2 linked regions of the Archangium violaceum genome follow. Each later gene encodes a partner of the first gene's protein in a complex. Links are inferred from orthologs where the notes say so. Each region holds a gene or a part of one and is shown in the gene's direction. Other genes may lie near its edges. The genes, in order: pnp and JRI60_RS07820.

Region 1 (2,961 bases):
GTCAGCGCCCCGAGTCGTTCCAGGCAGTCGAAGCACGCAGTCGCAGCACCTTTGATTCGAGAAGAAGGAGCGGGGCGAGGGAGGGAGCAAGGGCGTGATGTGGACGGAGGTTTTGGTTTCCGTTCGGACGGGCCGACCCAGGCAGCCAGGTCGGCCCGTGCGATCAGGGATCAAAGCTCCGACTCATCCCTGCCGGCGCTTCCGAGGCGCCCCTCCGCAGTCACACCGCGGTTGCCCGTCTTTGCCTGTTCCAGGCCCGGCGACCGCATCACCCCACAGGCCTCGCAATGAGGCGCGTGGGCCCTCACCTTTTGGAAAAGGCAGGGCACGCGTCGCGTGGCCATCAGGCAGTTACAAGGCGAGACGGATATGCACTTGAAGAAGAGCGTCAAGATTGGCGACACCGAGCTGAGCATCGAGACCGGCCACATGGCCAAGCAGGCGGACGGCTCGGTGGTGGTTCGCTACGGCGACACCATGCTGCTCGTCACCGCGGTGAGCGCGCGCGAGAAGAAGGACGTGGACTTCCTCCCGCTCACGGTGGAGTACCAGGAGAAGCTGTACTCGGCCGGCCGCATCCCCGGCAGCTATTTCAAGCGCGAGGGGCGCCTGACGGAGAAGGAGACGCTGGCCAGCCGCATCGTGGACCGCTCCTGCCGTCCGCTCTTCCCGGATGGGTACGCCTACGAGACCCAGGTCATCGCGAGCGTCATCTCCGCGGACCCGGAGCACGAGGGTGACATCCATGGCATCACCGGCGCCTCGGCGGCGCTGTGGGTGTCGGACATCCCCTTCAACGGCCCCATCGCGGGCATCCGCGTGGGCCGCGTGGACGGCAAGCTCATCGCCAACCCCACGCTCAAGCAGCGCGAGCTGTCCGACATCGACCTCGTCATGGCCGTGAGCCGCGAGGCGATCGTCATGGTGGAGGGTGGTGCCGAGGAGGTGAGCGAGGCGGACATGGTGGCCGCGCTCGAGTTCGGCAAGCAGGCGGCCCTGCCCGCGCTGGACCTGCAGGACGAGCTGCGGCGCGCGCTGAACAAGACGGTGCGCAACTACGACCGCATCCCCGCGGTGGCCGAGGACCTGAAGGCCAAGGTGCGCGCGCTGGCCTGGGACGGCATCGTCCATGGCTACACCATCAAGGAGAAGGCGGCGCGCTACGAGGCGCTCTCCAAGGCCAAGAAGGAGGCCCTGGCGAAGCTCAAGGAGCAGCTGGGCGAGGGCTACACCTCCCAGGTGGAGAAGCACGCCAAGCAGGTGGTGGAGGACCTGAAGTACGAGCACATGCGCACGCTGACGGTGAACGGTGGCCGCATCGGCGCCCGTGGTCACGCCGAGGTGCGCAACATCACCTGTGAGGTGGGCGTGCTCCCGCGCACCCACGGCAGCGCCATCTTCACCCGCGGCGAGACGCAGGCGCTGGTGGTGACGACGCTGGGTACCTCCGAGGACGAGCAGCGCCTGGAGCTGCTCGGCGGCATGTCCTTCAAGCGGTTCATGCTGCACTACAACTTCCCCCCGTTCAGCGTGAACGAGACCAAGCCCCTGCGCGGCCCCGGCCGTCGTGAGGTCGGTCACGGCGCCCTGGCCGAGCGCGCGCTGCGCAACATGCTGCCCGCCAGCGAGAAGTTCCCGTACACGGTGCGGCTCGTCTCGGACATCCTCGAGTCCAACGGCTCGTCCTCCATGGCCTCGGTGTGCGGTGGCACGCTGTCGCTGATGGACGCGGGCGTCCCCATCAAGGCGCCGGTGGCCGGCATCGCCATGGGTCTGGTGAAGGAGGGTGACCAGGTCGCCATCCTCTCGGACATCCTCGGCGACGAGGACCACCTGGGCGACATGGACTTCAAGGTGTGCGGCACCTCGAAGGGCATCACCTCCATCCAGATGGACATCAAGATCACCGGTCTGACCACGGAGATCATGAGCCGCGCGCTGGAGCAGGCGCGTCAGGGCCGTCTGCACATCCTGGGTGAGATGCTCAAGACGATGGCCGAGCCGCGCAAGGAGATCAGCTCCTACGCGCCGCGCATCACCACCATCCAGATCCGCCCCGAGTTCATCAAGAACGTCATCGGGCCGGGCGGCAAGGTGATCAAGGACATCATCGCCCGCACGGGTGCGGTCATCAACATCGACGACTCGGGCCGGGTGGACATCGCCAGCGCCAACGTGGAGTCGGTGAAGGCCGCCATCGCCATGGTCCAGGCGCTCACCCGCGAGGCGGAGATCGGGAAGATCTACACGGGCACGGTGCGGAAGATCGCCGAGTTCGGCGCCTTCGTGGAGCTGTTCCCCGGCACCGACGGCCTCATCCACATCTCCGAGCTGTCCGACAAGCGCGTGAAGAGCGTGTCGGACGTGCTGAAGGAGGGCGATGAGGTGCTGGTGAAGGTGGTGAGCATCGACAAGACGGGGAAGATCCGTCTGTCGCGCAAGGAGGCCATGGCCGAGCGCGCCGCCGCTCAGCAGGGCACCCCCGCTCCCGCCGAGGCCGCCCCGGCCGCCGCTCAGTCCCCCGAGGCCACCCAGCCCGGCGCCAAGGCCTGAGGTCCTACCCTCCCTCCCTCCCTCCCTCCCTCTCCCTCTGGGAGAGGGTCGGGGTGAGGGTATAGGGGTGGACTCGGGTTCAACCTGTACCTGGTGCCCCAGGGATTTGAAAACCGTGACGGATACCCTCACCCTTTCCCTCTCCCAGAGGGAGAGGGGACATCCACGGTGAGGAAGCTGGTTGGACCCTCTCCCTCTGGGAGAGGGACGGGGTGAGGGTCTGGGGTGGACTCGGGTTCCCACCACCTCCGTGACTACTCGCTCCGCCCGAAGACCCTCTGGAAGATGTCGTCCACGTGCTTGATGTGGTAGCCGGCCGAGAAACAGTCCTCGATCTCCGCCGGCGTCATCACCTTGAGCAGATCCTGATCCTCCAGCAGCGCCTTGCGGAAGGACACGCCCTGCTCG
Region 2 (8,809 bases), 1.4 Mb from region 1 along the record:
CCATGGACGTCCGAAGGCCCTTACCTGTGACCGGTTACCCAGGGAACTTCTCGTGCAGATGAAGAAGGTGGACTGACCGTCCCATTCGATTGCTATAGGTGAAGCTCCAACGATATCGAGGGAGTGATGACCTACATTCGAATCCTGCTGTCAGCGGCGGTCCTCCTTTGCTGGGGATGCACGCAGGAACCCGCCCCGGGCCAGACCTGTGGTACAGGCACCCGAAGCAACAGCGGTCAATGCGTGCCAGAACTGGCCTCCCTCTGCGGCGATGGGACCACGGCGCGCAATGGGCGCTGTGTGGCGCAGGCGCAAGCACAGGTGACGTGCGGTCAAGGGACCGTTCTCCAGGGCTCGGAGTGCGTTCCCTCGAGCACGCTGAGCTGTGGACCAGGGACGGTGCAGCAGGGCTCGGAGTGCGTTCCCTCGAGCACGCTGAGCTGTGGACCGGGGACGGTGCAGCAGGGCTCGGAGTGCGTTCCCTCGAGCACGCTGAGCTGTGGACCGGGGACGGTGCAGCAGGGCTCGGAGTGCGTTCCCTCGAGCACGCTGAGCTGTGGCACGGGAACAACGCAGGTCGGAAACTCGTGCCGGGCGGACCTGTCGAAGGTCTGCGGAACGGACACGACCAGTGCCGGCACCACCTGCGTCTCCGTCATGACCTGCGGAGAGGGAACGATTCGGGACGGGAACGAGTGCCGTCCATGGACCAGCGCCTGTGGCCCCGGGACGACGTTCTCGAATGGCAAGTGCGAGGTCAGCCCGGGAGTGGTCTGCGGGGCGGGGACGGTCTGGGAGAATGGGAAGTGCGTCAAGCCGGTCCCGAGCCCCACGCTCGAGGCGTTCTCGAGCGACACGGCGCTGAAGGGCGGGTTCTACCGGAGCATGATCATCACGACCGGTTCGACCATCTATGAATACCGCGCGGCCGTGACGGACCTGTCGCAGAGCGGTGCGGAAGGCTGGGCGCAGTCCGGGGCGGCGCTGGTGGGCGAGGGCGCCTCGGTACACATGAAGTTCTGGGGACCGGCGTCGATCTCCGCGGGCACGCCCTTCGTGGCGCAGATCTCGAGCGCGCTTTCGAGAGGCGAGTGTCAGACCTCGCTGAATCCCACGAGCAAGCCCTCCGAGTACGGCTCGACCTACGCGAACTTCTTCGGGTGGAACGCCACGAGCCCTTCGCTGAAGGTCTGTGCGATTGGCGGCTCCGTCAAGGTCGAGCGCCTCTCGAACACCGCGAGGCTCACCTTCAACATCCAGTTCTCGGATGGAACGGTGTGGACGGACAAGGTGTTCGAGATGCCCTGGCGCCAGCAGGAGTGAGCGCGCCAGGGGCCTCGGGGGTGCCGTGGCGAACCTCGCCATCCCCCCGTTGACCGACCCTCCTCCGGATGACCGACCTCCTCCCGATGACGGACGCGCGACGCTCCGGGAACGTGCGATTCCCCCTCGCATGAAACGAATCCCGGGCCTCTCGAAGCTCGCCTTCATCACCCTGGGGGTCCTCGCCGTGCTCATCGGCGCCCTCACCCTTTTCGGCAACAACCTCCGCAAGCTCTTCGGAGCCAGCGCGGAGTCACTCGCCGGCAGATCGGAGCCGTCTGCGTACGGGGGGGTGGCCACCGGTCAACTCCAGCGCAAGTCGCTGAAGAGCTTCGGCGCGAACAAGGACGACGAGGGCGATTCGTACGCGGCCCCGCCACCGGCCTCGGCCCCGAGGCCCGCCGCGAAGCAGACGCAGGCCACGCGGCTGGCCGAGCCCGTCACCACCGGCAACACCCACGTCGCCGAGCGCCCCAATCCCTTCACCCTCACCTCCGAGGACCGCTTCTCCACCTTCGCGGTGGACGTGGACACCGCCTCCTACGCCCTCTTCCGCCGCTACATCACCGGCGGCTCCCTCCCCCCGCCCGAGTCCGTGCGCGTGGAGGAGTGGGTGAACTACTTCACCTACCGCTACCCCAAGCCCGAGGAGGGGGACTTCCGGGTGGACCTCGAGGGCGCTCCCTCGCCCTTCACCCGCGGCCGCCACCTGGTGCGCGTGGGCGTCCAGGGCCGCACCCTCGCCAAGAGCCAGCGCAAGCCCACCCACCTCGTCTTCCTGGTGGACACCAGCGGCTCCATGTCCGAGCCCGACAAGCTGCCGCTCGCGCAGAAGGCCATGAAGCTGATGGTGGACGGGCTCAACGAGTCGGACACCGTGGCGCTCGTCACCTATGCCGGCAGCGTGCGCGACGTGCTGCCCCCCACCCCCGCCTCCGACCGCTCCACCCTCTTCGACGCCATCGACGCGCTCACCGCTGGCGGCGGCACCGCCATGGGCAGCGGGCTGGAGCTCGCCTACAAGCACGCCGTGAAGAAGGCCAGCTCCAGGACCGTCTCCCGCGTCGTCGTGCTCACCGACGGCGACACCAACCTCGGCAAGAACCTCACCGCCGAGAGCATGCTCGAGAGCATCCAGGGCTACGTGAAGGAGGGCGTCACCCTGAGCACCATCGGCCTGGGCATGGGCAACTACCGCGATGACCTGATGGAGAAGCTGGCCAACAAGGGCAACGGCAACTGCTTCTACATCGACACCGAGCGCGAGGCCCGCCGCGTCTTCCAGGAGCGGCTCGCCGGCACCCTGGAGGTCATCGCCCAGGACGTGAAGGTGCAGGTGGAGTTCGACCCCGCCGCCGTGCGCGGCTACCGGCTGCTGGGCTACGAGAACCGCGCCATCGCCGACAAGGACTTCCGCAACGACAAGGTGGACGCGGGAGAGATTGGCGCCGGCCACACCGTCACCGCCCTCTACGAGGTGGAGCTCACCGGCGAGGGCCAGAGCGTGGCCACCGTGCGCGTGCGCGCCAAGAAGCCCGGTGGGGCCGAGGCCGCCGAGCAGCGCTTCTCCCTGGAGCGCGGGCAGCTGCGCGGCTCGCTGCGCGAGGCCTCCTCGGACCTGCGCTTCGCCACCGCCGTGGCCGGCACCGCGGACATCCTCCGGGGCGCTCCCCAGGCCGGGGACTGGAGCCTGGCCACCGCCGAGTCGCTCGCCGAGGACGCCGTGGACGGCATGAGCGACCGCGCCGAGTTCCTCGGCCTGCTGCGGCTGGCGCGCGAGCACCGCACCCCCGCCCTGGCCCGCGAGTAGCTAGCGGGAGCCCTCCAGGCCCCGCCCGGCCGCCGTGTCCACCCAGACCTCCACGTTCCCGTGGAGCTGGAGGAACGAGGCCGGGCACAGGGTGGTGAGGGGGCCACGCACCATGCCCGTCACCGCCGCCGCCTTGTTCACCCCGAAGGCCAGCAGCACCACCCGGCGCGCCTGCAGCAGCGCGCCCATGCCCAGCGTGAGCCCCGCCAGCGGCACCCTCGACACGTCTTCCCCGAAGAGGGACGCCAGCGACTGGCGTGAATCCCGGGACAGGCGCGCCCGGTGGCTCGCCGACTGCAGATTCTCCCCCGGCTCGTTGAAGGCCATGTGCCCGTTGGACCCGATGCCCAGCAGCAGCAGATCCAACCCTCCCGCCATCGCCAGCTGCGCGTCATAGCGGGCGCACTCGCGCTCGGCCCGCTCCGCGCTCCCATCCAGGAAGTGGATGCGCTCGGGTGCCAGGTTGACGTGCTGGAAGAGATGTCGCTCCATGTAGGCCCGGAAGCTGCCCGGGTCATCCGGCGGCAGGCCGAGGAACTCGTCCAGGTTGAAGGTGGTCACCCGGGAGAAGTCCAGCTCCCCGCGCCGGTGCAGGGCCACCATCTCCCGGTACACGTTGAGCGGGGTGCGTCCGGTCGGCAGCCCGATGACCAGAGAGGGCTTCTCCCGGATGGCGGCGGCCACCAGCCCGGCACAGGCGGTGGCAGCTTCCAGCTCGTTGGCGAAGACGCGGACGTTCAAGGCGTGGCCGGAGCGAAAGGGAGCAGCCAGCATAGCCAAAGCGCGCCTTCCGACAAAGCGGCACGTCACCCATCGCATCGTGCCCTGCCCCGGACGTGGGCCGGGTAGGGTCCGCGGCCGGGGAAGGCCCCGTCCGTCCGCCCCCTTAACGACCTCGGGTCATCCAGCTCTGGCCGACCGCCACCGTGGCTGCCGGGCGGTTTACGCCAACTTCGCGGATGATTCGTCCCCGAGGTGCGTTAGAAGGGCACCTCATGAAAGTCGCCGTTCTCACGGGCGGGGGCGATTGCCCCGGCCTCAATGCGGTCATCCGCGCCGTCGTCCGCCGGGCCAGTGCCCATGGCTTCGAAATGATGGGTCTGCGCGACGGCTGGAAGGGTCTCCTCGAGGACAACCACTTCCGCCTCACGCGCGAGACCACCTCCGGCATCCTCCACCGGGGAGGCACCATCCTGGGCACCTCCCGCGTCAACCCGTTCAAGGTGGAGAATGGGTTGGAGAAGGTGAAGCGGGCCATGGAGCGCAACGACATCCATGCCGTCATCGCCATTGGCGGTGAGGGCACCCTGTCCGCCGCCACCCGCATGTCCCAGGAGGGCCTGCGCATCGTCGGCGTGCCGAAGACGATCGACAATGATCTCAACGGCACGGACTTCACCTTCGGCTTCGACACCGCGGTGGCCATCGCCACCGAGGCCATCGACCGGCTGCACTCCACCGCCGAGTCGCACAAGCGCGTCATCGTGTGCGAGGTGATGGGCCGTCACGTGGGGTGGATCGCCACCTACGCGGGCATGGCCGGCGGCGCGGACGTCATCCTCGTCCCCGAGGTCCCCGCCGACCTGGTGCGGGTGGCCGAGCACATCAAGCACCGGCACTCCACCGGGCGCTCGTTCTCCATCGTGGTGGTGGCCGAGGGCACGCGCATCAAGACGGGCGCGGACGAGCAGGAGCACCTGGTCACCTCGGGCGCCCTGGACGAGGCCGGCCGGCCCCGGCTGGGCGGCGTGGGCAGCATCGTGGCCAATGAAATCGAGCGGCGCACGGGCTACGAGACGCGCGTGTCCGTGCTGGGCCACATCCAGCGCGGCGGCGCGCCCACCGCGCACGACCGCGTGCTGGCCACGCGCTTCGGCGTCCATGCGTGCGACATGGTGGCCCGAGGCGAGTTCGGCAAGATGGCCGCGCTCCGGGGCAATGAGATCATCAGCGTGGACCTGTCCGAGGCCACCCGCGAGCTCAAGAAGGTGCCCCAGGAATTCTTCGAGGTCGCCCAGGTCTTCTTCGGGTAGATGGACCTGTACGCGGAGATGGCAGCCCTCCTGTCCGAGGGCCGTCCGTTCGTGCTGGCCACCGTCATCGAGAGCGCCGGCAGCACGCCGCAGAAGCCGGGCTCGAAGATGGTGGTGCTCGGCGATGGAAGCCTGCGGGGCACCGTGGGCGGCGGAGCCATCGAGCATCAGATCATCCAGGCCGCGCTGGCCCTGCTCCAGGCCCCGGAGCGGACGCGCATCATCGAGACGCACCTCACGCACGAGCTGGGCATGTGCTGTGGCGGGCGGATGAAGGTGTTCCTGGAGAAGCACGGGGCACCGCCGAGGCTCACCGTGTTCGGCGCGGGGCACGTGGCGAAGGAGCTGGCCGCGCTCGCCCACCGGGTAGGCTTCCGCGTCACCGTGGTGGATGCCCGCCCCGAGTGGGCCAATCCCGAGCGCTTTCCCGACTGCGAGCTGCTGGTGAAGGACCCGGCGGACCACGCGCGGGCGCTCGCCGGTGGCGAGGACCAGTATTTCTGCGTCACCACCCATGACCACCCGCTGGACCAGGCGGTGGTGGAGGCGTTGCTGGAGAAGCCCTCGGCGTACCTGGGGGTGATTGGCAGCCGGCGCAAGGCCGAGCGCTTCCGCATGCGGCTGCGCGCCGCGGGCTTCCCCGAGGCCTCCGTGGAGCGGATGCGCTCTCCCATGGGCGTGGACATCGGCGCGCTGACGCCCGAGGAGATCGCCGTCTCCATCGTCGGCGAGCTCATCCAGGTGCGCCGCCTGCATGGAAGATGACAGGGTGCGCCGCTTCACGCGGTGTCCAGGCGCCCTCCCCTGTTAGAAGCCAGCACCCGCGCCACGTCCGGCGCGCGGGCCCAGGAGGCGAACACATGGTGGTCCTCACGGATGGTGGCTCTCGCGCCGAGGTCGTCCCCGAGCGGGGTGCACTCGTCAGCCGCTTCGTCGTCGAGGGCGAGCCCATCCTCTACCTCGACGAGAGCACCCTCGCGGATGCCACCAAGAACGTGCGCGGCGGCATCCCCGTGCTCTTCCCCGCCCCCGGTGTCACCCCCGGTGGCAAGTACCTGGTGGACGGCCGCGAGTACCCCATCCGCCGCCATGGCTTCGCCCGCGACCTGCCCTGGGAGGTGCGCTCCCAGGACACCTCACGCGTGGTGCTCGCGCTCGGGCACTCGGAGCAGACGCTTCGCGAGTTCCCCTGGCGCTTCGAGGCGCTCCTCACCGTCACGCTCCGGGGCTCCGCGCTCCACCTCACCTTCTCCGCCGAGAACCGCGACTCCCGGCCCATGCCCCTGCACCTCGGCTACCACCCCTATTTCCATGTCCCCCAGGCCCACAAGGCCTCCGCCCGCGTCGAGACCGATGCCTCTCGCGCCTGGGACAACCGCCAGGGCGCCAACGTCTCCTTCTCCGGGTTGGACCTCACCGCGCCCGAGCTGGACATGCACCTGATCGACCATTCGCCCCAGGGCACCACGCTCGAGCGCGGGCCCGGCCTGCGCCCCGTGGAGCTCGCCTGGAGCCCCTCCTTCACCACGCTCGTGGTGTGGACGCTCCAGGGCCGTGACTTCGTCTGCGTGGAGCCCTGGACCGCCCCCGGTGGCGCCCTCCAGACACACCAGGGTCTGCTGACCGTGGCCCCCGGCGCCACCTTCTCCTCCGAGTTCGAGATCAGCGTCGAGCCCCTGGCGCGCTTCGTCCGGTAAAAGGCGGGCCATGTCCTTCCTCTCCCATCTCGAATGCTCCCGCTGCCGCAAGACCCATGACGCGGACCGGGTCCAGAACCTGTGCGACTGCGGCGGCCCCCTGCTCGTTCGTTATGACTTGAAGGCCGCCGCCCGCTCCCTGCGCCCCGCCGACCTGTGCGGCCGCGTCGCCTCCCTGTGGCGCTACCGCGAGTTGCTGCCCGTCCGGGATCCCAAGAACATCATCACCCTCGGCGAGGGCATGACGCCGCTCTTCCCCCTCCCCCGCCTGGGCGCCGAGCTGGGCCTGCGCGACCTCTGGCTCAAGGACGAGGGTCTCAATCCCACCGCCTCCTTCAAGGCGCGCGGCGCCGCCACCGGTGTCAGCAGGGCCAAGGAGCTGGGTATTACCGCGCTCGCCATGCCCACCAACGGTAATGCTGGCGGTGCATGGGCCAGTTACGGGGCTCGCGCTGGAATGTCCGTCACCCTGGTGATGCCCACCGATGCTCCCGCCATGAGCGTGCTGGAGGCCACCGCCGTCGGCGCCAATGCGTACATGGTCAAGGGGCAGATCACCGACGCCGGAGCCATCGTCGGCCGCTCGGCCAAGGCTCATGGCTGGTTCGAGGCCGCCACGCTCAAGGAGCCCTACCGCATCGAGGGCAAGAAGACGATGGGGTATGAGATCGCCGAGCAGCTCGCCTGGAGCCTGCCGGACGTCATCCTCTACCCCACCGGCGGCGGCGTGGGCATCATCGGCATCTACAAGGCATTGCTGGAGATGCGCGAGATGGGTTGGCTGCCCGAGGATGTCCGCTTCCCCAGGCTCGTCGCCGTCCAGGCCGAGGGCTGCCAGCCCATCGTGAAGGCCTTCCGCGAGGGCAAGGACGTCTCCGAGAAGTGGGAGAATGCTTCCACGGTCGCCCAGGGGATTCGCGTGCCCAAGGCGCTCGGTGACTTCCTCGTTCTCCAGGCCGTGCGCGAGACGAGTGGAACCTGCGTGGCCGTGACTGACGCCGATACGATGTGGGGCCTGGAGCGCATCAGCCGCCTGGAGGGCTCCTTCATCTGCCCCGAGGGCGCCGCGCTCGTCGGGGCCGCTCGTATGCTCCTGCGCGATGGGTGGTTGGACCCCGGCCAGCGCGTGCTGCTCCTCAATACCGGCGCCGGTATCAAGTACCCGGATGTCATGTCGCCCAAGCTTCCCGTGCTCGAGCTTGATGCCACGCTGTGAGGTTCGAACAGTGGGGAGGACGGGGGGACATACCCTCACCCCGTCCCTCTCCCAGAGGGAGAGGGTTATTTGGCCTGGGTGTTTTCCGGCTTCGTGAAGGGTACATCCTGCACCGGCAGCTTCGTCGCTCCCGGCAGATCGTAGTGCCACCACTCCATCTGGTTCTTCTTGAAGCCCGCCCCCTCCATCGCCGCTCGGAGGATCTCCCGGTGCTTGCGCGATGCCTCCGTGCCTCCCGCATACCCGTGGTGCGCCGCCTTCTCGAATGAGTCGAACGGCGTCGGCATCTCCACCTCACCGCCATCCAACGTCACCAGCGTCAGGTCCACCGCCGCCCCACGGTTGTGGTTGCCCCCCTTCTTCGGGTTCGCCACGTAGCCCGGGTGCGGGTAGATCTTCCACATCTCCCACTGCACCGCGATCGGCCGGTAACAGTCGTACACCTTCAGCCGGTACCCCTGCTTGCGCAGTGTCTCCGCCGCCTTCGCCAGCCGCTCGGCCGCGTCCGGCAATAGCAGGCACCTCGCCCCGTCCGGGTACACCTTCTTCTTCAGGAAGTTGTCCGGCGTGGCGTACTTCATGTCCACCACCAGGTCCTTCACCGCCTCGGTGCCGTCCACCAGCGGCCCACTCCCCGCCGCCAGCCACAGCCCCAACGCCACGCTCGCAGGTCCCGCCATCTCTCAGGCTCCCTTCACGTACGGCGTGGGGTCCGCTACCCCCGCCTGCT

Evidence for each region.
Region 2: pnp (region 1) and JRI60_RS07820 share a complex: the UniProt entries of both Bacillus subtilis proteins name them as parts of the possible RNA degradosome complex. The link is inferred for Archangium violaceum from one-to-one orthologs.

Annotation. Positions count from the first base shown.
Region 1 is NZ_CP069396.1:3,290,783-3,293,743, forward strand. It holds pnp (polyribonucleotide nucleotidyltransferase), read left to right. Parts: upstream 1-369; coding sequence 370-2,553; downstream 2,554-2,961. Other genes in the region: purB (adenylosuccinate lyase), read right to left, coding at 2,808-2,961. UniProt on the Bacillus subtilis protein: Involved in mRNA degradation. Catalyzes the phosphorolysis of single-stranded polyribonucleotides processively in the 3'- to 5'-direction. Necessary for competence development in Bacillus subtilis.
Region 2 is NZ_CP069396.1:1,845,412-1,854,220, reverse strand. Bases 3,324-6,147 are described here. They hold JRI60_RS07820 (6-phosphofructokinase), read left to right. Parts: upstream 3,324-4,128; coding sequence 4,129-5,166; downstream 5,167-6,147. Other genes in these bases: JRI60_RS07810 (aldose epimerase), read left to right, coding at 6,027-6,147; xdhC (xanthine dehydrogenase accessory protein XdhC), read left to right, coding at 5,185-5,931; JRI60_RS07825 (glucosamine-6-phosphate deaminase), read right to left, coding at 3,324-3,874. Also shown: JRI60_RS07835 (hypothetical protein), read left to right, coding at 244-1,323; JRI60_RS07830 (vWA domain-containing protein), read left to right, coding at 1,454-3,133; more of JRI60_RS07825, read right to left, coding at 3,134-3,323; more of JRI60_RS07810, read left to right, coding at 6,148-6,863; JRI60_RS07805 (threonine synthase), read left to right, coding at 6,874-8,079; ddpX (D-alanyl-D-alanine dipeptidase), read right to left, coding at 8,145-8,759; 7-cyano-7-deazaguanine synthase QueC, read right to left, coding at 8,763-8,809. UniProt on the Bacillus subtilis protein: Catalyzes the phosphorylation of D-fructose 6-phosphate to fructose 1,6-bisphosphate by ATP, the first committing step of glycolysis.